One region of the Exiguobacterium sp. TDN 0502 genome, then DNA from elsewhere that is predicted to be linked to it. Evidence: a T-box and tRNA genes for the amino acid it is inferred to sense, from the RefSeq annotation. Region 1 holds a T-box; the other regions hold tRNA genes.
What was found. A T-box is a leader RNA that pairs with one kind of tRNA and senses whether it is charged. The one in region 1 lies ahead of argS (arginine--tRNA ligase), so its partner is inferred to be a tRNA-Arg.
Positions count from the first base shown of each region.

Region 2: it encodes a tRNA-Arg, which carries the amino acid that the T-box ahead of argS (arginine--tRNA ligase) is inferred to sense. The anticodon was not compared.
Region 3: it encodes a tRNA-Arg, which carries the amino acid that the T-box ahead of argS (arginine--tRNA ligase) is inferred to sense. The anticodon was not compared.

Region 1 is NZ_JBOZGJ010000011.1:55,614-63,834, reverse strand. Features, by position in the region: gene pulA (type I pullulanase) at 1-56, opposite strand, end outside; gene ACRPK8_RS12040 (YajQ family cyclic di-GMP-binding protein) at 168-662, shown strand; gene ACRPK8_RS12035 (3-hydroxybutyrate dehydrogenase) at 772-1,557, opposite strand; gene ACRPK8_RS12030 (LysR family transcriptional regulator) at 1,679-2,557, shown strand; gene ACRPK8_RS12025 (carboxymuconolactone decarboxylase family protein) at 2,649-3,062, shown strand; gene ACRPK8_RS12020 (metallophosphoesterase family protein) at 3,138-3,731, shown strand; gene ACRPK8_RS12015 (hypothetical protein) at 3,794-4,399, opposite strand; gene argS (arginine--tRNA ligase) at 4,430-6,112, opposite strand; T-box leader at 6,173-6,391, opposite strand; gene ACRPK8_RS12005 (GGDEF domain-containing protein) at 6,521-8,197, shown strand; gene ACRPK8_RS12000 (alpha/beta hydrolase) at 8,213-8,221, shown strand, end outside.
Region 2 is NZ_JBOZGJ010000001.1:117,259-125,479, reverse strand. Features, by position in the region: gene rph (ribonuclease PH) at 1-321, shown strand, start outside; gene ACRPK8_RS00600 (XTP/dITP diphosphatase) at 318-911, shown strand; gene ACRPK8_RS00595 (metallophosphoesterase family protein) at 917-1,426, shown strand; tRNA gene ACRPK8_RS00590 (tRNA-Arg) at 1,500-1,573, shown strand; gene ACRPK8_RS00585 (hypothetical protein) at 1,676-2,200, shown strand; gene ACRPK8_RS00580 (hypothetical protein) at 2,218-3,204, shown strand; gene tig (trigger factor) at 3,315-4,607, shown strand; gene clpX (ATP-dependent protease ATP-binding subunit ClpX) at 4,842-6,107, shown strand; gene lon (endopeptidase La) at 6,177-8,221, shown strand, end outside.
Region 3 is NZ_JBOZGJ010000001.1:384,633-392,853, reverse strand. Features, by position in the region: gene kapB (sporulation phosphorelay system protein KapB) at 1-118, shown strand, start outside; gene ACRPK8_RS01910 (tetratricopeptide repeat protein) at 215-1,699, shown strand; gene trxB (thioredoxin-disulfide reductase) at 1,761-2,723, shown strand; gene rapZ (RNase adapter RapZ) at 2,835-3,704, shown strand; gene ACRPK8_RS01895 (gluconeogenesis factor YvcK family protein) at 3,704-4,702, shown strand; gene whiA (DNA-binding protein WhiA) at 4,699-5,655, shown strand; gene ACRPK8_RS01885 (hypothetical protein) at 5,738-5,974, shown strand; partial or broken gene clpP (ATP-dependent Clp endopeptidase proteolytic subunit ClpP) at 6,094-6,678, opposite strand; tRNA gene ACRPK8_RS01875 (tRNA-Arg) at 6,861-6,936, opposite strand; gene ACRPK8_RS01870 (RNA polymerase subunit sigma-54) at 7,091-8,221, shown strand, end outside.

The DNA of each region.
Region 1 (8,221 bases):
AATCGCTCATCTAGTTCTTGCGGTGTGAGCGTCAACACGTCTGCTGTTTGTTTCAAAGCTAAGCACCCCTTTCATTTCATGGTTTTTATTATAACAAAATTTCAAAGCAGTGGACGCTTCCGGTATTCCTCTCTAAAATAGAGAGTGGAATGAAAGGGGAGATTCACATGGCAGCAAAAGATAATTCATTTGATATCGTGTCACAAATCAACATCGAGGAAGTCAAGAACGCGGTCCAGATCGCACTGAAGGAAATCACGAACCGTTTCGACTTCAAAGGGTCAAAAAGCGACATGAAGCTCGAAAAAGAGGATTTGATCCTGATCTCAGATGACGATTTTAAACTCGATCAAGTCAAAGATGTCTTAACGGCAAAATTGATCAAACGCGAGGTTCCGACCAAAAACCTGCAGTACGAAAAAGTCGAACAGGCTGCTGGCAATACGGTTCGCCAACGCGTCATCCTTAAGAGCGGGATTGATCGTGATGATGCGAAAAAAATCAACAATGCCGTCAAGGAATCGAAATTAAAAGTGAAGACACAAATCCAAGATGATCAAATCCGCGTTACAGGTAAATCACGGGACGACTTGCAACAAGTCATGCAAATCGTTCGTGAGCTTCCGTTATCGGTCGACGTTCAATTCATTAACTTCCGTTAATCTACTCGCGTCAAATCGGCTGAACGTTCTTGTTCAGTCCATCAAACAAAAAAGGGAGGTGCTTTCTGGATCGTATCCAAGAAGCACCTCCCTTCATTTATAGTGTTGCTTATTGCGCTGTGTAGCCACCATCGAGAACGACAGCTTGACCCGTGACACCTGCTGCTTTGTCACTTGCAAGGAAAATAGCGTAATCCGCGATTTCTTTGACTTGAAGTAGACGTTGTTGCGGGACAAGTGGGTAGATGACTTCTTCTAATACACGTTCGAGTGGTACATTCCGTGTTTCAGCGAGCGAAGACAATTGGTTTTGGACGAGTGGTGTATCGACATATCCTGGGCAAATCGCGTTGACCGTGATACCTGAAGTTGCTCCTTCTAATGCTGCGACTTTCGTTAAACCGATGACGCCGTGTTTCGCACTGTTATAAGCAGCTTTCCCTGCAAAACCAATCAATCCGTTGATCGATGACATGTTCAAGATTCGTCCAGAGCCTTGTTTTTTCATGATCGGGAAGACATATTTTGTATAAAGGAATGGTGCACGAAGCATGATGCTTTGAAGCAAGTCGAATTTCTCAGTCGAGAACTCTTCGATTGGTGAGACGTGTTGCATACCCGCATTGTTGATGACGATATCAATCGTTCCGTAGTGTGCGACAGTCTGATCGATACTTGATTTGATTGCCTCTTCATTCGTCACGTCACCTGCGACGGCAAACGCATCGAAGCCTTTTTCACGAAGTGTTTCAGCAGAGCGTTTTGCAGCTTCTTCCTGAAGATCGACGATAACGACCTTCGCACCTTCTTGGGCGAATTCTTCAGCGATCTCAAGACCGATTCCGCTTGCTGCTCCTGTAATTAATGCAACTTTTCCTTCGAGTTGTTTCATCATGATGGATTCCTTCTTTCTTTATCTTTACGTGTTCGGTCTCTTTACTGTACGCTGATTGAAAGAATAATAAAAATGAATACTTGTTATGACATCTATAACTCAAAAGAATAGGAGAATACTGATGGATTTCCGCCAACTGGAATACTTTACGGAAGTGGCACGCTTCAAAAGCTTCACTCGTGCTGCTGAACATCTCCACGTCACGCAACCGACGCTTAGTAAAATGGTCCGTCACTTAGAAGAAGAACTTGAGATGGAATTATTCGACCGGAGCAAACGACAAATCGTCCTGACGGATGCCGGTGAGACCTTATTGATTGAAGGGGAAAAGATTCTGCGGCAGTTATCTGACCTGCCTTCCCACCTTTATGATGTCATGCATCTGACGAAGGGAACGATTCGGCTCGGTGTGCCCCCACTGATCGGTTCGCTGTTTTTCCCGGGTCTCCTGCGTCGCTTCGAAGAGATGTATCCGATGATTCAAATCGAATTAATCGAAGCCGGTGGGCATGCGCTAGAAAAAGCGGTCGTCGCCGGTGAAGTCGATTTGATCGCAACGGTGCTGCCTTCGGATGAGCATTTAACGACGCACCCCTTCATTGAAGAAGAATTGCATTTGTTTTTACCAAATGATCACCCACTCGCCGATCGGTCGATGATTGCGTTAGAGGAAGTCGCCGACATGCCGTTCGTCTTGTTCAATGAAACGTTCTCACTACACGATGTCGTCTTGAACGCCTGCCAAGATGCCGGATTTACGCCTAACGTGTCGCGGGTGAGCTCGCAGTGGGACTTCTTATGTTTACTGGTCGCAGAAGGAAATGCCGTGACCGTCCTGCCGCGTTCGATCGCGGATCGCTTTTCGATTCGTGGCGTCAAAACGATTCCGCTTGAAACACGTGTTCCGTGGCACTTAGGAATCGCCGTCCCGACCGGTCGCTATCAATCGTACGTGACGCGGAAATGGATCCAATTCGTCAGCGAGATGTATTCCAAATAAGCATACCTTTCATAAAAACCATGTATTTGTAGCATGGTATTTCTTCCTTTACGATAAGAACATCGTTAAAAAAGAAAGGAAGTCCTTTACCATGGCAACTCATTTTGAATCACGTCACGAAACCGGCGTTAAAAAACTCAGCGAATTCACAGACTCAAACGCTGCACAATCGACACATGACAAAATCTCTGAATCCCTGAAAGATATCGCTCCAGCAGTCGGTGAGTGGATCACGGATTTCGCATACGGTGAAGTTTACAGCCGCGATGGTCTCGTCAATCGCGATCGCGCACTCGTCACGATTGCTTCTCTCGTCACACAAGGTACAGAACCACAGCTCGCTCTCCACATCAATACTGGATTGACAGCTGGTTTAACAGGAAACGAAATCGTCGAAGCCATCATGCATCTTGTTCCTTACACTGGATTCCCACGTGTCTTGAACGCACTCGAAGTCGCAAAAGTCGTCTTCGCAGAACGTGGCGTCACAGTCGAAACTGAATAAAACACGCACGACTTGATTGAAAAAGATGGGCATGACGCATTTTCGGGTATCTCCTTAACAAAGGAGGGGTCGATCATGCGTTATGCCCTTTTTGCGGATCTTCATAGCTCATTAGCCGACACAGCGGCTGTCCTAGCTGACATACGGCGGCTCGCTCCCGATGCGCATCTGTTTTGTCTCGGTGATGTTCATGAATGCCATGTCGGTAAAAAGCGAGCGAAGCGCTATTCTTTCGAATCGCTCTCCCTCGTCGTGACGCTCGATGATGCTTTTTTAGAGCTGATTGATTTTAAGACGTTACTTGGTAATCAAGAAGAACGGATCCTGTCGCTCGTTCCACCACATCTCTCTCCTGTCATCGATGCATTACGCGATTGCCCTCGAAAACAACGGATCGAGGGGGCGTTATTGATTCATGGAGATCAACTCAGTTGGTCGCGGGATTTTCTACCCGACCTGTCACAACAACGCGAACCGTTACTCTTTTTTGGTCATAGTCATATCAGAGGTTTGTTTCGAAATGGCATCGCGAAACCGAGCCCACTAGGTCAAACTTTATCCATCAAAGGAGGACGGTATGCTGTCAATCTCGGGCCCGTCGTATTCGAACGAGAATGGTGTCTTTACGATTCAGAGCAACAATCGATCGTGTTCTATCAGGCGAACTAAGAAGATACGATAAAAGCCGTCGGGCACAGGGCTCGACGGCTTTTGTTCGTGCATCTTATTGATCAGAGATACCGGACAAGCGATGCCTTGACGACATCCACTTGTGTGAAGTTCGTCTCTTCCGCGAATGTTTCGATGACTTGACGGACATCCCCTTGACGACGTACGAAGCTCGTCGGGACTGGTGTCGTACCGACCAGTTGTTCATGCAGACTCGTCAATCGATGATCGTCGATGATCGTCGTCATCAAATCAAGGAACAACAGAACGTGCAGACGGTTCAAATAGTCCCACGGTTTGTCTTCCGAACGGAATTCATTACGAGCGAGCCATTTTTTCAATCCGATCGCATCGATTTGACTCAACGTCTCTGTCGTACGTGCCGACTTCCAAAGCGTCAACAGTTCCCCTAGTTTTTTTCGGGTCTGTTTCTTACGCATGAAGAATTCAAAATTATCTTTCGTCCGTAATGCGTCTCCTTCGATCGGCGCAATCAAATCGGCTTCCGGCGCCGTCACGAAATCGTGAACGAAATCGACAGACTCTCCCGGTAACCAAGCAGCGACTTGCCCGTGAAAATCAGCCATGAAGGCGACCGTTTCAGCCAAAGGCTCCTGCTTCATCTGTGAAGCAGCTTGCTGTAATCGTTCTTTCGTCTCAGTCTTCATAATCTACCTCTTCTTATTCGTGGATTGGTCTTACATTTCTTCCGGAGCGCCGACACCGAGCAAACGAAGACCCTCTGTCAAGACGATCGTAACCGACTTGACGAGTGCAAGACGCGATTGTTTTGCTGCGTCATCTTCGAGAACACGGACGTGTCCGTAGTATTTATTGAAGCTTTGTGCAAGATCTAAGACGTAGCGGCTGATGATTGACGGCTCACGACGTGTGAACGCGCGATCGATGACCGTCGAGAATTGGTTCAGCATCGAGACGACACCCCATGCATGATCATCGGCACTACCAGCGAATGGTGTGCCATCATAGCCACCTTTACGGAGCAACGAGTGCGCACGGGCATTCGTGTACTGGACATACGGCCCTGTTTCGCCTTCGAATTTCAACATCTGCTCAAGATCGAACTCGATGTTGTTCATCCGTTCGTTCTTCAAGTCGTGGAAGATGACTGCGCCGACACCTACTTGACGAGCCGTTGCTTCGGCATTCGCTAAGTTCGGATTTTTTTCCGCGATGTTTTGCTTCGCAACGTCGATCGCTTCTTGTAGTACTTCTTCAAGTAAGACGATCCGACCTTTACGCGTCGACATTTTCTTTCCGTCCTTCATGATCAGACCGAACGGCACATGGTGCATGCCGTCGACGTTCTCAAATCCAAGTTTCTTCAGGACTGCGAATAACTGCTTGAAGTGTAGTGCTTGCTCACCGCCAACGACGTAGAACGCTTGCTCAAAACGGTACGTTTCGAGACGATAGACGGCAGCTGCTAAGTCACGTGTCGCATAAAGCGTCGCGCCATCTTTCTTTTTAATCAAGGCAGGTGGCATACCTTCTGCTTCGAGGTCGACGACCATTGCCCCTTCTGACTCGACGAGGAGATCTTTTTCTTCGAGCAAATCGATGACGTGTTGCATCTTATCGTTGTAGAAGGCTTCTCCGTTCAAGCTGTCGAATTTAACACCGAGCATCTCATAGACACGGTTGAACTCAACGAGTGAAACTTCACGGAACCACGTCCAAAGCGTCGTCGCCTGCTCATCACCTTGCTCGAGTTTTTTGAACCAGAGACGTCCTTCATCTTCAAGAGCTGGATTCGTTTCCGCTTCTTCGTGGAACCGGACGTATAATTTCAACAATTCCTTGATTGGTTCTGCACGAACTGCCTCTTCCTCACCCCACATCGTGTAAGCCACCATCAATTTCCCGAACTGTGTTCCCCAGTCCCCTAAGTGGTTGACACCAACGACGTCGTAACCTTTTTTACGTGAGATTTGGTTGAGCGCGTTCCCGATGACCGTCGAACGCAAGTGACCCATCGAGAAGGGTTTCGCGATGTTTGGTGATGAAAAATCAGTAACGATCGTTTTTCCATTCGCTTCACTTGATCCGAACGCCTCTTGCTCCGTCAAGACTTGGTTGACGATTTCTTGCGAGACGACTTCCCGGTTCAAGAAGACGTTGATGTAAGGACCAACAGCTTGAACGTTCGAGAACAACGGCGTGTCAATTTTTTCTGCGAGCTCCGAAGCAATCATGTTCGGTGCTTTACGGAATGCTTTCGCGAGCATGAAACATGGGAATGCCAGATCTCCATGATCTTCATGTTTCGGTTGCTCGATCAGTTGTTCGATTTGTTCAACCGATAAGGCACCTTCCATGACGTGATGTAATACTTCTGCATACTGCGCTTTATAACTCATCTTTATTTCCTCCTGCTTCACTGATTTTTTGGCAATAAAAAACGCCCCTTGCGCCACGCGCAAAGAGACGGAATGACCGCGGTACCACTCTTCTTGGTGTCATTTCGACACCCACCTTGTTCGGGGATAACGGGGTTCCCCCGGCTACGCCTTTTCCATCAGGAATCGGGCAGCGTCTCAGAAGTGCGTTTCACGACCGGTTCGTCCTCAGGCTTCCACCATTCCCTGATTCGCTAGTTGACGAATATCAACCGTTACTCTCTTCATCATTGACTGTATTCGATATCTTTCACATTATACGCAATTCTTTCTTTTCTCTCAACCTTATTTTTTTGGTAAATGGCTTATCAAAATTTCCACAATTCGGGTATAGGAATAAAAGATACTTCTCAGGGGGAGGGATGTTTCATGCGCTACTACCAACATGTAGCCCGGACGAGCTGGATCGTCTTCGGTCTCGTCGCCTTGACATTATTAGTGATCGGCATCGTTCATCCACCAACCTTCCATCCTTCTGTCTCCATCATCAACACTCTTTATTTATTCGGACTCGTTCTCCTGTTTCAGTTCGATAATGTTCGTCGTGGTGGCATTTACTATACATTCCAAGAAGGCATCATCTTATTTTTATTCCTCAATTACGGTTTAACGTACGCCTTGATTTTAAGCCAAGTCGGGATTCTCGTCTTTCAATTCATGTCTCATCGAAAAGCGATTCGTTGGAAACGTTTCGTTTATCTCTACCCGATCAATGCCTTGTTCGATTTAGTCTACATCTCGCTTCCGGCCTTTGCGTATTATGCGCTCGGCGGACCAATCGGTTCCAGCTTTACGTATACAAAAGCTTTGATTCCCTTCACCGGCTTTTTGATCACCGTCTTCCTTGTCTCTTACTTCCAATGTCTGTTCGTCAATCGCTTCCTCTACTTGAAATACGATTGGCAACGTCTCGTGAAGTTGCAGTCCCTCGTCTACGGGATCAGCATGTTAAGTGCTCTACTCGGGATCTGGTTCTACGATGAAAGTCCGCTCGTCGCGGCTACAGTATCCGCCTTGATTCTTTTCTTGTTCAAACGTCTGTTGCAAGAGCGTGGTGACTCCCTTGAAGCAAACGATAATGCCAAGCGATTCGATGATGCGAAGGAACACTTGTTGATTTCCCGCTTCGAACGCGAGACGATCGATTCACTGCTCCTCGATTTACCACATCTGTTGCCGTTTTCTGAAGGTTGGATCTCAATTCAACAACAGCGGAAACAAGTCATCTATAACATTCGGACGAAACAACCGATTGACGTGTTACCACTGTTTCATTCCTTGACAGCCGACGATTTGCATACCCCGATCATCTATGGTCTTCGTTGTGACTGGGGCAACGATATTCAAATCGGATTGCCTGTCGATCGTCACTCGATGCTAGCGATTCCTTCGATTACGAGTGGAGAGGTCGATGTCTCGATCATCCTGTTCCATCAAGTCGCAGACGCCTATGATGCGACGAATGCCGACGAATTATCTCGTTTGCTCCGTATCTTTTGTCGCGTCTTAGAACGCTCTCGTGAAACGGTTCAACTCTACACGGAAAGTCGGACCGATGCCTTGACCGAATTGCCGAATAGTCGTGCCTTTTACGAACACGGTCGGCAGGAGTTTGCTGCTGACTGTTATCCGCTCTCTGTGATCCTATTTGATATCGATCATTTTAAACGCGTCAACGATACGTACGGTCATAAGGTCGGCGATCTCGTCCTTCGTGAACTCGGTCGACGGATTCAGGCAATCCAATTACAACATGATGACGTCTTTGCTGCTCGTTACGGCGGGGAGGAATTCGTGCTTCTGTTACGAAATGGTAGTCAAGAGGCTGCTATCCAAATCGCCGAGACGATCCGCCATGCCGTCATGGATCGTCCCTTCCTCGTCGATGGTCACCGACTGTCCTTAACCGTCAGCCTCGGAATTGATACAGTGGAAGAAAGATATCAACGAACGTTCGAAGAATCACTCCGTCAAGCCGACCATGCACTCTATGTCGGCGGAAAACATAACGGACGCAATTGTACCGCACATTACGCAAATCTTTGAAAGGTCGTGACTCTCTTGTCGATT
Region 2 (8,221 bases), on a different contig from region 1:
CAAGCCGGGAAACTGACGGATACGCCAATCAAAGAGGGCATTGCAGCGATCTCGGTCGGAATCGTCGACGCACATGTCTTACTCGATTTATGTTACGAGGAGGACGCGGCGGCGGAAGTCGATTTCAACCTTGTCATGACGTCGTCCGGTAAAATCGTCGAGATGCAGGCGACAGGGGAAGAGTCGACATTTTCTCGTCAAGAGATGCTCGATATGCTCGAACTTGGGGAAAAAGGTATTAAGGAACTGATTGAAGCCGGTCGTGAGGCGCTCGGTGTGTCATGGTGGTACGTAGGAGAAGAAGTGGGGGAGCAGAGATGAAGGTCATCGTCGCAACACATAACGCCGGTAAAGTGAAGGAACTCGAAAGCATGCTCGGGCGTCTCGGTTATACGGTCGAATCATTACTCGATCACACCGATGCTCCGGAAACAGACGAAACAGGTGAGACATTCGAGGAGAATGCACTCTTGAAAGCAACAGAGGCTGCTGCGTACTTTGGTCACGCGGTACTTGCTGATGATTCAGGTCTTGAAGTTGATGCCTTAGACGGCGCACCAGGTGTCTACTCGGCACGATTCGCGGGACTTGAAAAATCCGATGCCGCAAACAATGCTTTGTTACTTGAAAAATTACACGATGTACCGGAAGACAAGCGGACGGCTCGCTTTGTTTGTGTACTCGCGCTTGCGAAACCAACGGGTGAGACACTCACGGTTCGCGGCACGATGGAAGGGCGAATCGGGTTTGAAGCGACCGGTTCGAACGGTTTCGGGTATGATCCATTGTTCGTCACGGGGAGTGGGAAAACCACCGCTGAGTTGACGAAGGAAGAAAAAGCGATGATCAGTCATCGCGGCAATGCACTACGCAAACTCGAACAGGACTTAACTACTTTCTTAGGAGTGTGATGAAGATGAGAGCGTTGATCGTTAGTGATAGCCATGGACTAGAACAAGAACTGCTTACGATATTCGAACGTCATCAGGACGTGGATGTGGCATTTCATTGTGGGGACTCCCAATTGACGCGCGACATCGAATCATTATATCCATATCGTGTTGTACGAGGGAACTGCGACTATGGCCATGACTTCCCCGAAGAAGTCATATCGGAAATGGACGGTCATACGGTGCTCTGCGTCCACGGACACCGCCAGGACGTTAAGTATAGCCTAGACGTCTTGCAACACCATGCAAACGAAAAGCGGGTTGACATCGTATTATACGGTCATTCTCACGTTGCCAAGGCGGAACATCGGGATGGCGTGTTATTCATTAATCCAGGATCGATCCGGATGCCGCGACATCGTCCAGATAAGACCTATGCGATTCTTGAAGTAGATCAGGAACGTTATTCCGTTGATTTTCTTGACGTGAACGGGGACCGAGTCAATGCCCTCCATATTGACGGAACATTTTCGTAATAAAATAAATGCAATCTTTGTAATGTGATTGACACGAAAGAATTGTTTTAGTATAGTTTATTCGTGTTGACACGTCCCAATAGCTCAGCAGGATAGAGCAACGGCCTTCTAAGCCGTCGGTCGGGGGTTCGAATCCCTCTTGGGACGCTATAATTAAAATAGAGACTGCCCTTACGAGGGTGGTCTCTTTTTTTTATTCCGGTATTCGATTATAATTAAGGTATCATGAACTCGAAAGGGATGATTATGATGTGGAAGAAAGTCGGAACAGTCCTATTACTCAGTACGTTTCTTGCAGGATGTAGTGAGATTTCCAATACAGTCGATGATGCGAAACAACAAGTCCACGATGTGAAGAATCGTGTCGATTATGCTGGTGAACTCCAAGGCATTGCGAAAGACACGGCGCAAGTCACGTCAGATCTATCCACTTCTTTGAACGAAGCGGCTACTACAGCACGCGAATCGGCGAACCCGGAGCAGGCCCTCGATCAGCAAATCGAAAAATTGAAGGAAAATGGAACGATCGACCGGTTCAATCAGGAACTGGATCAGATTGATCAACGCTTGGCGGGGCTTGAAAATCCACCGCAAGAGTTGCAGAATTTAAGTGCGAAACTCAAACAGTACGTGAATCAGTCGGAAGAGATCACACGGCTGCTTGAAACGGATGTCTCGCTCGAATCATTCAATCGATTAGGTATTGAACAAGCGGGTAAACTACAGGATGCGATTACGAACTGGACGTCCTTGCTTGATCCGTTTACAAACTAAAGAAGGAGTGTCGGAAGATGGGGGCATCCCGCTGGATGGAGTATGAACTAGAAACAGAACAAGCACGGATTCTTCGCTTACCTGCTTCTGAACAAGAACGATTGATTGTCGAATTAGAGACGGACCAATTGACAGGAGAAGATGTCTTACACCGGCTCTACGTCATTCAACCGCTCTTATTGCATGATCGTGAGCGGTATGAAACTGTCGCAGAACGATTTCTTGAAATCGAGGGTGTCGAGCAGGTGCTCGCACTCTTTCTTTATGAACTGGGAGAACGCTATCCAATGAAGCTTGCATTGCGCTCGGCGTCGCCTTATTTACCGTATGGCCTTGCGCTTCGACTGGACGAAATCAAAAAAAAGATGAGTGTCCGAGAACAAAAGACGTCTACGGTTCAGACGAGTACTATGACAGAGCGGCCGGTAGCGCCAGGAACAGAGCTGATGCATGTGTTACGACACGGGAATTGGGTTGAACAGATGCGCTATCTGACAGGAGCTGAATTCGAACGGACACCTGCGCTCATGGAATACATCACAGACAAGTATCTGCGTGCTCAAGAGACAGCACATCAAAGTCTACTTGTCATCGATCAGTTATTAGGAAGCGTACTTGATCATTTGTCCTATCCGACAATCATTCAGGTGCCACACGTAGACGTGTACTGGACGATCTCATCACGCCAAGATTTAGACGAAGTGTTGCTTGTCCATCAACAGGAGCAACAAACGTTACTCGCATCGATGCACATGCTACAACGAATGGACCCGTTTCGGGCATTGCTCGTCTTACGGTCGGATCAACTGATTCATCTTGAAGAACGAGAAGCAATCGGGTCAGATATGGAGAAATGGTTCGCTGCGTGCGAAGAACTCGCGGGTCTGACGTTTGAGAAGGAAGAAACGGAACGCGACCTAAGCCCGCTAGCACAGCAGCTATATCGAGCGTCGCATATCCTCTATCCGGAAGTCATCGCATTCGAACAGATTTACTTCGATTGAGACATCTGGAAACGATTCGTTCAACAGTGGTAATCGTCGGAACGATTGTGCTATAATGTGACTTGTTGTACACACATGTACGCTAATTGACAATTTTGGAGGGACTCAGCATGACTGCAAAATGGGAAAAACAATCAGGTAGCCTCGGCGTCCTCACGTATGAAGCGCCTGCTGAAGCATTTGATAAAGCGGTAGACCAAGCGTTCAAGAAAGTCGTTAAGACTTTGAACACACCTGGTTTCCGTAAAGGAAAAATGCCACGCGCAATGTTCAACAAAATGTACGGTGAAGAAGCACTGTACCAAGATGCACTCGATATCCTTTATAAGGACACAATCGAAGGTGCAGTCGTCGAATCAGGAATCGAGCCAATCGCGCTTGAAAACATCGACGTCGAAACACTCGAAAAAGGCAAACCAGTAGAATTCAAAATCACGTTCGTCATCGAGCCAGAAGCTACACTCGGTGAGTACAAAGGTCTTGAGTACACAGCAGTTGAAACGAATGTTACTGACGAAGACGTCGACGCTGAACTCAAAACATTACAAGAACGCGGTGCGGAACTCGTCGTTAAAGAAGATGGCGTCATCGAGAATGGCGATACAGTCGTATTCGACTTCGCAGGTTTCGATGGGGAAAACCAATTCGACGGCGGAACTGCTGAGAACTACTCACTCGTCATCGGTTCTGGAAACTTCATTCCTGGATTCGAAGAGCAAATGGTCGGTTTAAAAACTGGCGAGCAAAAAGATCTTGAAGTGACATTCCCTGAGGAATACCACGAAGCATCACTCGCTGGAAAACCAGTTACATTCAAAGTAACAATCCATGAAGTCAAAGCGCAAGAGCTCCCTGAATTGACAGATGAGTTCGCTAAAGAGATGGATGAAGAAGTTTCTTCACTCGACGAGTTGAAAACAAAAATCCGTACACGTCTCGAAAACACACGCAAACAAGAAGCGGACGCTTCAATGCGCGATGAGTTAGTCGAAGCGGCTACGAAAAACGCGACAGTTGATCTTCCAGAAGTCATGGTCGAAAACGAAGTTGAGCGTATGGTTCAAGAGTTCACACAACGTATTCAATCACAAGGTATCGACCTCAACATGTACTTCCAGTTGACTGGAACGACAGAAGAGGCAATGCGTTCTGAAATGAAAGAGCAAGCGGAAGAGCGCGTTAAAGCACGTCTCGTCCTCAAGCAAATCGTTGCTGACGAAAAAATCGAAGTAACAGACGAGGAAACTCAAACTGAACTTCAATCCATGTCAGAACTCTACAACATTCCTGCAGATCAACTTGAAACGATGCTTGCACCACAAGGCGGTCTTGAAACGCTTAAAGGCGATCTTCAATTCCGTAAAGCTATCGATGTTCTCGTCGACAACGCAAAAGCAAAATAAGCCATTCCATGGTTTTCGATCGACTTCAAGCCCAATTTCTGGTCTTGGAGTCGATTTTTTTGTACGATAGGTCAAACAAGGACAAACAATCCTTGGTTCAGGACATCAAACTGTAAATCGTTCGTCCAGGATTTGAAAGACTTTCCTTGTTCATGCTACAATCATAAATAGTAAAACGTGAGACGGGATGCTACGGGCGTCCATACAATTTCCACGTTAAAGGGGTGGACCTTTATGTTTAAATTCAACGAAGAAAAAGGTCAGCTAAAATGTTCTTTCTGTGGAAAGACACAAGAACAAGTACGCAAACTTGTTGCTGGACCTGGCGTTTACATTTGCGACGAGTGTATCGAACTCTGCAATGAAATCGTAGAGGAAGAACTCGGTACAGAAGAAGAAGTCGAGCTGAAGAATGTTCCGAAACCGCATGAAATTCGTACGACACTTGACGATTATGTCATCGGTCAAGAGAAAGCGAAAAAATCGTTGTCTGTAGCGATGTATAATCACTACAAACGCATCAATGCTGGTGGTCGCGCAGATGATGTCGAGCTCTCAAAATCGAACATCGTCATGATCGGGCCAACAGGTAGCGGTAAGACACTTCTTGCCCAAACGATGGCACGTATCTTGAACGTACCGTTTGCGATTGCAGATGCAACAAGTTTGACGGAAGCAGGTTATGTCGGTGAAGACGTCGAGAACATCCTGTTGAAACTCATCCAAGCAGCGGATTACGATGTCGAGAAGGCTGAAAAAGGCATCATCTACATTGATGAGATCGATAAAATCGCTCGTAAATCAGAAAATCCGTCAATCACACGTGACGTTTCTGGTGAGGGTGTTCAACAAGCCTTGCTGAAGATTTTGGAAGGAACGGTTGCGAGTGTACCGCCACAAGGTGGACGGAAACATCCGCATCAAGAATTCATCCAAATCGATACGACGAACATCTTGTTCATCGTTGGTGGCGCATTCGATGGGATCGATCAGTCGATCAAACGTCGTCTCGGTAAAAAAGTCATTGGCTTCGGAAACGATTCAGAGAACCGAAACCTCACACAAAAAGAAATTCTAGCAGCTGCATTACCAGAAGATCTTCAAAAGTTCGGTTTGATTCCTGAGTTCATCGGTCGTTTGCCAGTCATGGCGACACTCGAGCCACTTGATGAAGAGGCACTCGTTCAAATCTTGACGAAACCGAAAAATGCCCTCGTGAAACAATACAAGAAAATGCTTCAACTTGATGATGTCGAACTCGACTTCACGGAAGATGCACTTCTTGAGATTGCGAAGCTCGCAATCGAACGTAAAACAGGTGCGCGTGGTCTTCGTTCGATCATCGAAGAAACGATGCTAGATATCATGTTCGAAATCCCATCGCGTGAAGACATCGCGAAAGTCATCATTACAGCAGAAACGTTGACTGGTAAACGTGGTCCAACGCTTGAGTTGAAAGATGGTACAATTGAACATGGGAAAGAAAAAGAAACGGCGTAACACCGTGACAAATCGGCTCGGAGGCTACTTGTACGCCTTTCCGAGCCTTTTTGTTTAGGAGGAATTCGAATGAAGAAAAAACAATATCCACTTTTACCGTTACGTGGTGTCGTCGCGTATCCATTGATCGGGTTGACGATCGATGTCGGGCGTCCCGTATCCTTAAAAGCCTTGCTAGCATCAAAGGAACACGAGATTGATCTCGTCGTCGTCACGCAACGTGACCCGGAAGCAGAACCATCTGTCGACGGACTGCATCAAGTCGGTACACTCGTTCAAATCGCGAAGATGAGTGAACTGGGGAATGATACGGTTCGTGTCCGTGTCATCGGGAAGGAACGCGTCCGGATTGAAAACGTCGAAGAGACAGACGAAGGGTATCAAGCCGTCATCGAACTGATTGAAAAGATGGACATCAAAGGGGCAAAACAAGAAGCACTTGTCCGCCTGATTAAAGAACAGTTCGGTCAACTCGTTTCTCGCATCAAAGGCATCGGCACGGATGAGCGTCGCCGCTTTGAGACATACGAACGTCTCGATTCATTGACGGATTATATCACGTCGAAGTTACCGATTGATATCTCGAAGAAACAGGAGTTCCTTGAACAACAGGACCCGGTCGAACGGGGATTGATGTTGCTTGACGTCATGAAACATGAATATGAAGTCGTCGAACTCGAACGTGAGATGCGTGAGCGGACGAAGAAGACGATCGAACAATCACAACGCGAGTATTACTTGCGGGAACAATTGAAGACGATTCAACAAGAACTTGGTGGCGAGTCGGCTTCTGTTGAAAGTGATGCTGCGAAATACCGCGAGCAACTGGCAATGCTTGATTTATCGGAAACGACGGTTGCGAACGTCGAGAAGGAAATCAGTCGTTTAGCTGTCGTACCGGCGACGAGTCCGGAACATGGCGTCATCCGCAACTACCTCGAATGGTTCTTCTCGTTACCTTGGAACGAAGCAACGGACGATTTCTTGAACGTCTCTGCCGCCTCGGAACAGCTCGAAAAGGACCATTACGGTTTAGAAAAGGTCAAGGAACGGATTCTTGAGTATCTTGCTGTGCGTCAGTTGACGGATTCGCTACGTGGTCCGATTCTTTGTCTGTCTGGTCCTCCGGGAGTCGGGAAAACATCACTCGCACGCTCGATCGCAACAGCGCTTGAACGGAAATTCGTCCGCGTCTCACTGGGTGGTGTACGTGACGAAGCAGAGATTCGTGGACATCGCCGGACTTACATCGGAGCGATGCCAGGGCGAATCATTCGGGGCTTAAAACAAGCAGGAACGAACAATCCGGTCTTCTTACTCGATGAAATCGATAAGATGTCAAACGACTTCCGTGGCGATCCGTCGTCCGCGATGCTTGAAGTCCTCGATCCGGAACAAAACAACAGCTTCTCGGATCACTATATCGAAGAACCATTCGATCTATCGAACGTTCTCTTCATCGCGACAGCGAACGATGTCTCGAACATTCCGGGACCATTGCTTGACCGGATGGAACTGATTCAAATTGGTGGCTATACGGAACAAGAGAAGACGGAAATTGCCGTTCGTCATCTCTTATCGAAGCAACTGGCTGAACACGGTCTGAAAAAGAGTCAATTGACGGTCAAAGCAGACGCGCTAGAAGAAGTCGTCCGTCGTTATACACGAGAAGCCGGTGTCCGGAATCTCGAACGTGTCCTCGGCTCACTTTGCCGGAAAGCAGCGAAACAAATCGCGATGGGTGAGAAGAAACGGGTGACGGTGACGAAGCGCAATCTGGACGATTTCCTAGGCAAACCGATCTACCGCTATGGTCAAGGCGAGCTCGAAGATATGATTGGCGCGGTGACTGGTTTAGCGTATACTGCTTTTGGGGGCGATACGTTGACGATCGAAGTCAGCCTTGCTCCAGGTAAAGGGAAATTGCAGTTAACTGGGAAACTCGGGGATGTCATGCAAGAGTCGGCTCAGACCGCGTACAGCTTCGTCCGAGCGAATGCGACGTCCCTTGGCATCGAACCGAACTTCTACGAAACGCAAGACATCCACATCCACGTTCCTGAGGGTGCCGTACCAAAAGATGGTCCATCTGCTGGGATCACACTCGCGACGGC
Region 3 (8,221 bases), on a different contig from region 1:
GTATGATAAGGACGTGGCGCGTCTTGAAGGACTAAATCCAGAGACCGATGCTTTTGTACGAAAATGCTTAGAGAATTACAAAGAACTGGAATCGATTTATGCAAAACGCTGGGGATGAACTCCGGCGTTTTTTTCTGTTGCATGCCTCCTGGAGATAGGGTATTCTTGTGTCTGCAACTACGAAACCAGTTTATTATTTATGGGGGCTTGAATCATGATGGAATTAACCAAATATAAAGCAGACCCCTTTGCGATAACAGCGCGCCAAGCGGAACTTTTTTATTTCCGTGGACGGAAGGCGCACCGGGAAGGGCGACTGGATGAAGCCGTTTATCATTTAGATGAGGCGACGACACTTCAGCCGGCGGATATCCGCTATTTGCTCCGTTATGCCCGTGTCTTATTCGAGACTGGCGAAATCAATCATGCCAATGATGTCTTGAAACAGATTCGTACACTCGACGCATCAAATACGGACGCACTCTTTTATTTAGCGAACAACTACGCACACGTCTCGCTTTATGAAGAAGCAAGACAACATGCGATGGAATATTTAGAGTTGGCACCAAACGGCAAACACGCGGAGGCATCGGCCGCACTCGTGGAACTGATCGATCTCGAACAAGAGATGGAAGATGACGAAGAAGATGAACTGATTCGTCTGCATGGTCAGGCACAACGCCAGATCGACAAAGGAATGCTGTTCGCGGCACAGGAGACGTTGACAGGACTGATTACTCAGTATCCGACGTTCTGGCCCGCCTACAACAACCTCGCGATCGTCGAGTTCTATCTAGGAGAGAACGATCAGGCATTCGCCTCCCTCGAACGGGTCCTTGAAGGAAACCCGGGGAATTTGCATGCCCTTTGTAACACGCTCGTCCTGCTGCACGAGATGGGACAGGACGAAGAGGCACACCGTCTCTCGCGTCAGCTCGAACACGTGCGTTCCGTGCATCTGGAGACACGGTACAAGGTCGCCTCAACGCTCGCGATCATCGGACGGTACGATATTGCTTACGAAGAGCTCAAATTACTCGAGCGCCGCGGTTACCGGGGCGATCCGCTTTTCGGACACTGGTTGTCGATCTCTGCCTATAAGACGGGACACGTCGAAGAAGCGGCAGCTTTCTTGAAGTCAGACGAAGCGCAAGCATTAAAGGAAGAGACGGATACGTACGATATCCGCCACAACCTCCAGTTTCGCTCGGCACTCATTCAAGCGTTGAAGACGGAAGATGATGTCTCACGGATCTTCACGGCACTCCTGCTTGGTAAGTTGAACGATGCGGAAGCCCGCCTCGCTTTATCAATGATGCCGGAAGTGACGGACCGGGAAGACGTTCTTTTATTGACAGAACAGATTGTCCTCGAGATGGAAGGAAAAACCGATGTCGTGGATGAACGCATTCACCGGGCATTGCAGACGATTCGTCTCGCGGAACGCTTCGTATCCGATGAAGAGCGGATGAGTCTCGAAGGGGATTTTTATGAACGCTTCGCCCAGCTCGTCTTAAGTGGCGAATCATTTGATTCAATCGAAGCATCGGCGGCATCACTGCTTTATCTGTTCCATGATTTACGGGACGGCATGTTGATCGAAGAATGTGCGTCGCTCGTTGATTGTTCGTTCGATCACGTCGCGTCGATGATCCGGTCGCATGAACGGATGCTCGCACCGCTGCAAGCAAAGTGTTAGACGTTTAGGGGATTCTCACCTATACTCAAACTACAATGACTACTACAAATGAGGTGGAATCATGGCGGAAACAGAACAAAAAATTTATGACGTCATCATCATCGGGGCAGGTCCTGCTGGGATGACAGCCGCACTTTACGCATCACGTGCGAACCTGTCGACATTGATGATCGAACGCGGGATTCCGGGCGGTCAGATGGCGAACACGGAAGATATCGAGAACTATCCAGGATACGACAGCATCCTCGGACCGGATCTCTCACAAAAGATGTTCGACCACTCGAAAGCATTCGGTGCGGAATATGCGTACGGTGACGTCCGCAGCATCGAAGACGGAAAAGCGTACAAAACGATTCATGCGCACAACAAAGATTACTACGCACGTGCAATCATCATCGCATCGGGTGCACAATATAAAAAAATCGGCGTACCGGGTGAAGAAGAGCTCGGCGGTCGCGGTGTCTCGTACTGTGCCGTTTGTGATGGCGCGTTCTTTAAAGAAAAAGAACTGTTCGTCATCGGCGGTGGCGACTCAGCCGTTGAAGAAGGTGTCTACTTGACGCGCTTCGCGAAAAAAGTCACGATCGTACACCGTCGTGATGAGCTCCGCGCTCAAAAAATCCTTCAAAAACGTGCGTTCGATAACCCGAAAATCGACTTCATCTGGAACCATACGGTCAAACAGATCAATGAACAGGACGGGAAGGTCGGCGCGATCGAGCTGATCAACACCAAAACAGCTGATGTGACGACGCATCCGATCGATGGTGTCTTCATCTATATCGGGATGAACCCAATCACGGGCTACGTCCAGGATCTCGGCATCTTGAACGATCAAGGTTACGTCGTGACGAACGAAGGCATGGAAACGAACATCAAAGGAATCTTTGCTGCTGGTGACGTTCGTGAAAAAACGTTACGTCAAGTCGTTACAGCAACGAATGATGGTTCGATTGCCGCACAAAACGCACAGCATTATATCGAGGCGTTGATTGAAGAGTTACAAGAATCCTCACACGCGTAATCGCGAACCAGCTTCATTGAAGGAGACTTCAGTGAAGCTGGCTCTTTTTTTATGATATACTGAGAACGAAGTGAAAAATACACACGGAACTGTTGTCTGGAGGGCGAAAAGATGGAACAGAATCAACCGCAACTTGTCATCATCACGGGAATGAGTGGGGCTGGAAAGACTGTCGCAATGAATAGCTTTGAAGATTTAGGTTATTTTTGTGTCGATAATCTGCCACCGACGTTACTGCCACACCTCATCGAAGTCATCGGACAAGTGCGTCCTAAAATCGCCGTTGCCATCGATACCCGCGCGCGTGATTTCATCGACAGTTTCTTTGTCGTCTATGAGGATTTAAAAAAGACGAAATTGCAAATCCGGATGCTTTATCTGGATGCCCGCAATGACGTCCTCGTACGCCGTTATAAGGAATCACGTCGTTCGCATCCGCTCGCACCGACGGATTCACCATTGATCGGAATCGAACGGGAGCGGACGCTGCTTGAAGGATTCCGCGATAAGGCGCAGATGCTGATCGATACGAGTGACATCAAGCCGCTCGCCTTAAAAGAACGTCTCTTGAAGGAATTCACGGAAGGAACGCGGATTCCGTTCACAGTCAACGTCATGTCGTTCGGTTTCAAACACGGCTTGCCGCTCGACGCCGATCTCGTGTTTGATCTACGCTTCTTGCCGAATCCGTTCTACATTCCGGAACTGCGCCCCAAAACGGGACTCGACGAGGAAGTGGCGTCGTACGTCATGCAATGGCCGGAAGCGAAGCTGTTCTATAAAAAACTCGTTGATTTACTCGAGTTCCTGATTCCGCAATACGAGCGGGAAGGGAAGTCGCAACTCGTCATCGCGCTTGGCTGTACCGGCGGAAAACACCGCTCGATCACGTTCGCAGAAGCAATCAGCAAAGAATTCGCGACCCACTATCATATCGAGACGAATCACCGGGATTACGTCCACGCGAAGGAGGAGAAGTGATGAAATGGGAACGCAAGGTCGTCGCCATCGGCGGCGGAACAGGACTCTCGACGCTTCTTCGTGGACTGAAACATTACCCGCTTGATATCACCGCCATCGTCACGGTCGCCGATGACGGCGGCAGTTCAGGTCGTCTGCGGACGGAATTCAACATGTTGCCGCCCGGTGATATTCGCAACGTCATCGTCTCCTTATCAAAATCGGAAACGCTGATGGACCGGATCATGCAGTATCGCTTTGAGACGGGAGAAGGACTACACGGGCATTCGCTCGGAAACCTGATGCTGACGGCAGCGACGCAGCTCTGTAACGGTTCATTCGTCGAAGCAATCGGGGTCATGGGGCAATTGTTGAATGCGGAAGGGAAGGTCTATCCGGCAACGGAGCGGACGATTACGTTGTGTGCCGAGTTTGAGGACGGAACAGTCGTCAAAGGCGAATCACTGATTCCGAAGGTCGGCAAGAAGATTGAACGAATCTTCCTTGAGGAACAGGACGTCCGTCCGGTACCGGAAGCGATTCAGGCGATTCTCGATGCCGATGTCATCGTGCTCGGTCCGGGTAGTCTCTATACGAGTATCATCCCGAACGTCCTGATTGAAGAAATCCGCGAAGCGATTCAGCAATCGCTTGCACCAGTCGTCTACATCTGTAACGTCATGACGCAACCGGGTGAGACGACGGCGTTCACTGCCAACGAACATCTGTCGACGCTTGAACGATTCCTCGGGCAAGGTGTTGTCGATACGATCATCGTCAATAATGAATCGATCGATGCGAGCTACCTGAAGAAATACCAGAAGGATCACGCCGACATCGTCACCTATAATGAAAAACAATTCGAGCTCGCAGGCGTCGAAGTGCTGGCAGACGATATCGTCGATTACAACCATCACTTCATCCGTCATGATTCCGATGCCGTCGCAAGCCTTGTCATGCGAAAGGTATTGTCGATTCGACGGATGCGTCAACTCGAAGGGAAGGAGGAGCTGACATGAGCTTTGCCTCAGAAGTCAAAAAAGAATTAACACAGATTCCGATCACCGATCACGAGATGAAAGCGGAACTCGCGGCACTTGCCCGGATGAACGGTGCGATCTCGTTCGGTCTCGGACGTGGTCTGACACTCGATATCTCGACTGAGAACGCTTCGATTGCGCGCCGGATTTATTCGCTTTTGAAAAAAGCATACGGCGTCCATCTTGATCTACTCGTCCGGAAGAAAATGCGTCTGAAAAAAAATAATGTCTATATCGTTCGTGTCAAACAACAAGCGGATAAGATTTTGCAGGACCTTGGGATTCTTGGAGAAGGATTTACGATGATTCGTTCAATCAGTGACACGATCCTAAACGATGAACGAAAAGCACGTGCTTATCTACGAGGTGCGTTCCTCGCGGGCGGTTCACTTAACAATCCGGCGACGTCATCGTATCACCTAGAGATCTTCAGCTTATACGAAGAACATAATGCAGCGCTCCGTGGTCTATCGAACGTCTTTGATTTGAACGCGAAAGCGATTGAACGGAAAAAGGGACACATCCTCTACATCAAGGAGAGCGAGAAGATTTCCGATTTCCTCAAGCTCGTTGATGCGACACAATCGATGCTCCGGTTCGAGGACGTCCGCATCCTAAAAGACATGCGCAACTCGGTCAACCGTCTTGTTAACTGTGAGACAGCAAACCTCAACAAGACGGTCGGTGCGGCATTACGCCAAGTCGAGAACATCAAGTTCCTTGAGCGGACGGTCGGTCTTGACGTCTTACCGGATAAGCTGAAGGAGATTGCGATTTTGCGTGTGACGCATCAAGACGTGACGTTACAAGAGCTCGGCGAGATGGTCGAAAACGGCTCCATCTCAAAATCAGGGATCAATCACCGGTTGCGGAAGATTGATCAAATCGCTGAAAAAGTCCGGAATGGAGAGTCGATGACAGGGGCCTTATAAGAGGGTCGCTTGCGGGATGAACCATAGTCTACTATAATATATAGTCGATGCAACTAAATGTTCGAATTAAGGAGTTTTTGAAATGGCTAACGAAAAGAAACGTATTTCGCTGACAGTCGATGCGAAGTTTGATGAAGTATTAACGAAAAAAGCAAAATCAATCGGTGTACCGAAAAGTACGCTCGTTGCGTTCGCAACATCCTTATTCCTGAAACAACTGCAAGCAGAAGAAGAGCTTTCGCCACATGCGAACGCGATCTACTCGCTGATTCGTGAAAACCACGATATCGTTTCAGACATCACAGACTTGATCGACTGATCAGTGACCTCTCGTTCTACAAGGAACGGGAGGTTTTTTGTATGCAACGATAACCAACAAGACTTCGGTTTCCTATGGATATAAAAAAAGTGCCTCCCGAAGGAGACACTCTAGATGACTTATGCACGTTCCATGACGCGGTCGATGAGACCGTAATCAGCAGCCGCTTGTGCTGACATGAAGTTGTCACGCTCTGTATCGCGTTCGATGACTTCAAGTGGTTGTCCTGTGTTTTCAGCCATGATTTTGTTGAGGTGCTCACGCATTTTGATGATACGCTCCGCATGGATTTTGATATCCGATGCTTGACCTTGAGTACCACCGAGTGGTTGGTGGATCATGATTTCAGCGTTTGGTAACGCGAAACGTTTTCCTTTTGCGCCCGCTTGGAGTAAGAATGCACCCATTGATGCTGCCATACCGATACAAATCGTTGAGACTTGCGGTTTGATGAAGTTCATTGTATCGTAAATCGCCATACCGGCAGTGATCGAACCACCTGGGCTGTTGATGTAAAGCGAGATTTCCTTATCTGGATCTTCTGCTGCTAAGAACAGAAGCTGGGCAACGACTGAGTTGGCGACGTTGTCGTCAATCGCGCTCCCGAGAAGAATGATGCGGTCTTTTAGCAAACGTGAGTAGATATCGTAGGCACGTTCCCCGCGGTTTGTTTGTTCGATGACTGTTGGAATTAACATAGTCTTTGCCTCCTTATAGTTGGTATGTAGCTTCCTATTCGACTTATCCTTATCATAATCCTTTGGTCAATATTGGTCAAAAGATACGATGCGACTTTTAGGTATTTTTCCATTACAAGGGCAAATGAAACATATCAATATAGAAAAAAGGCAATACCATTTCTGGCATTGCCTTGTAGTTGAATAAATGGTACACCCGGAGAGATTCGAACTCCCGACACCTGGTACCGGAAACCAGTGCTCTATCCCCTGAGCTACGGGTGCATCTGATGTACTGAACAATTAATAGTATAACGACATTTTTTCAGAAAAGCAATAGGTAAGCATGACTTTTCTTTTCCTTAACGTTACGAGAAAGGTTCAGAGCACGTTTTTCAAAACGTTTCTTCTATAATAGAAGAAGCAGGGAGGGGAATCGATGGATCAACGCCAGGAACAGACGCAGCAGATGACGTTATCGGCGTCACAACAGTATCAGTTACATGTACTTGAGCAACCGGCAGCAGAGCTCGAGGAGGAATGGCGACGGTTGAAACGACGGTTGCATCGTCATTACCCGAATCAGGTTTCGCTAGAGGTCGAGCAGATGGCAGGACATTTGGCATCCTATGAAGACGAGCTTCTTGCACAAATACGTTTAGAATCAGTCAGACAGGAAATAGGATATATGGCGGAACAACTCATCGTGTATTTAGAAGCGGACGGTTTATTGCGGACATCGGACGAGCAGCTCGCTGCATCCTTCTCGACCGACGCTGCAACGATTACAGAAGCACGGATACTCTTGCAACAATGTGAACCAGTCGGCATCGCTGCCCGCTCGGAGCGCGAGTGCCAGTGGTTACAGGCGATCGAGCTAAACGACGCGGAATTGGTCGGACTGACGAATCGGTTGCGACATGAACCGGCGAGTCAGGTATTCGCTCAGTACAGTGAACAGGATCGAGCGCGGTTGCGAAAACGTCTGACACGGCTGAGCCGGACACCGGATCTTCCTAAAGAAGAACGATCAGTTACAGCAGAAGCACGGATTCACCTGTTAGATGGAAAACTTCAGATCGACTGGATGACACTCGATACGGATCAGACGTGGCTCGAATTAAAAGAGGCAACGCCTTTTTTACGCGCGTACGAACGACGGCGTGTCACGATGCAGACGATCCTTGAAGTCTTGCTTGAGCGACAAGAACGCTGGTTTAAGGGCGAACTGCACCTCGAGCCATTGACGAAAAAACAAGTCGCTGAGGCGACGGGGCATCATCCGTCTACGATCGGACGGGCGATTGCCTCGAAGTACGTCGAGACGGTCCATGGTCTGGTTGCCTTAGAAGATTTGTTCGTCTCACGGACGAAGACCGGGGATTCGAGTTTTTTAATCAAACGGCGGATCGCCGAATACATTCAGCACAGCGATCGACCGCTGAGTGATCAGCAATTGACGGATCGTCTGCAGGCGGACGGTCTGACAGTCGCACGACGGACGGTCGCGAAATACCGGGCAACGCTTGGTTTGACGAAAAAATCGATGCAGCAAAGGAAGGCACAATCA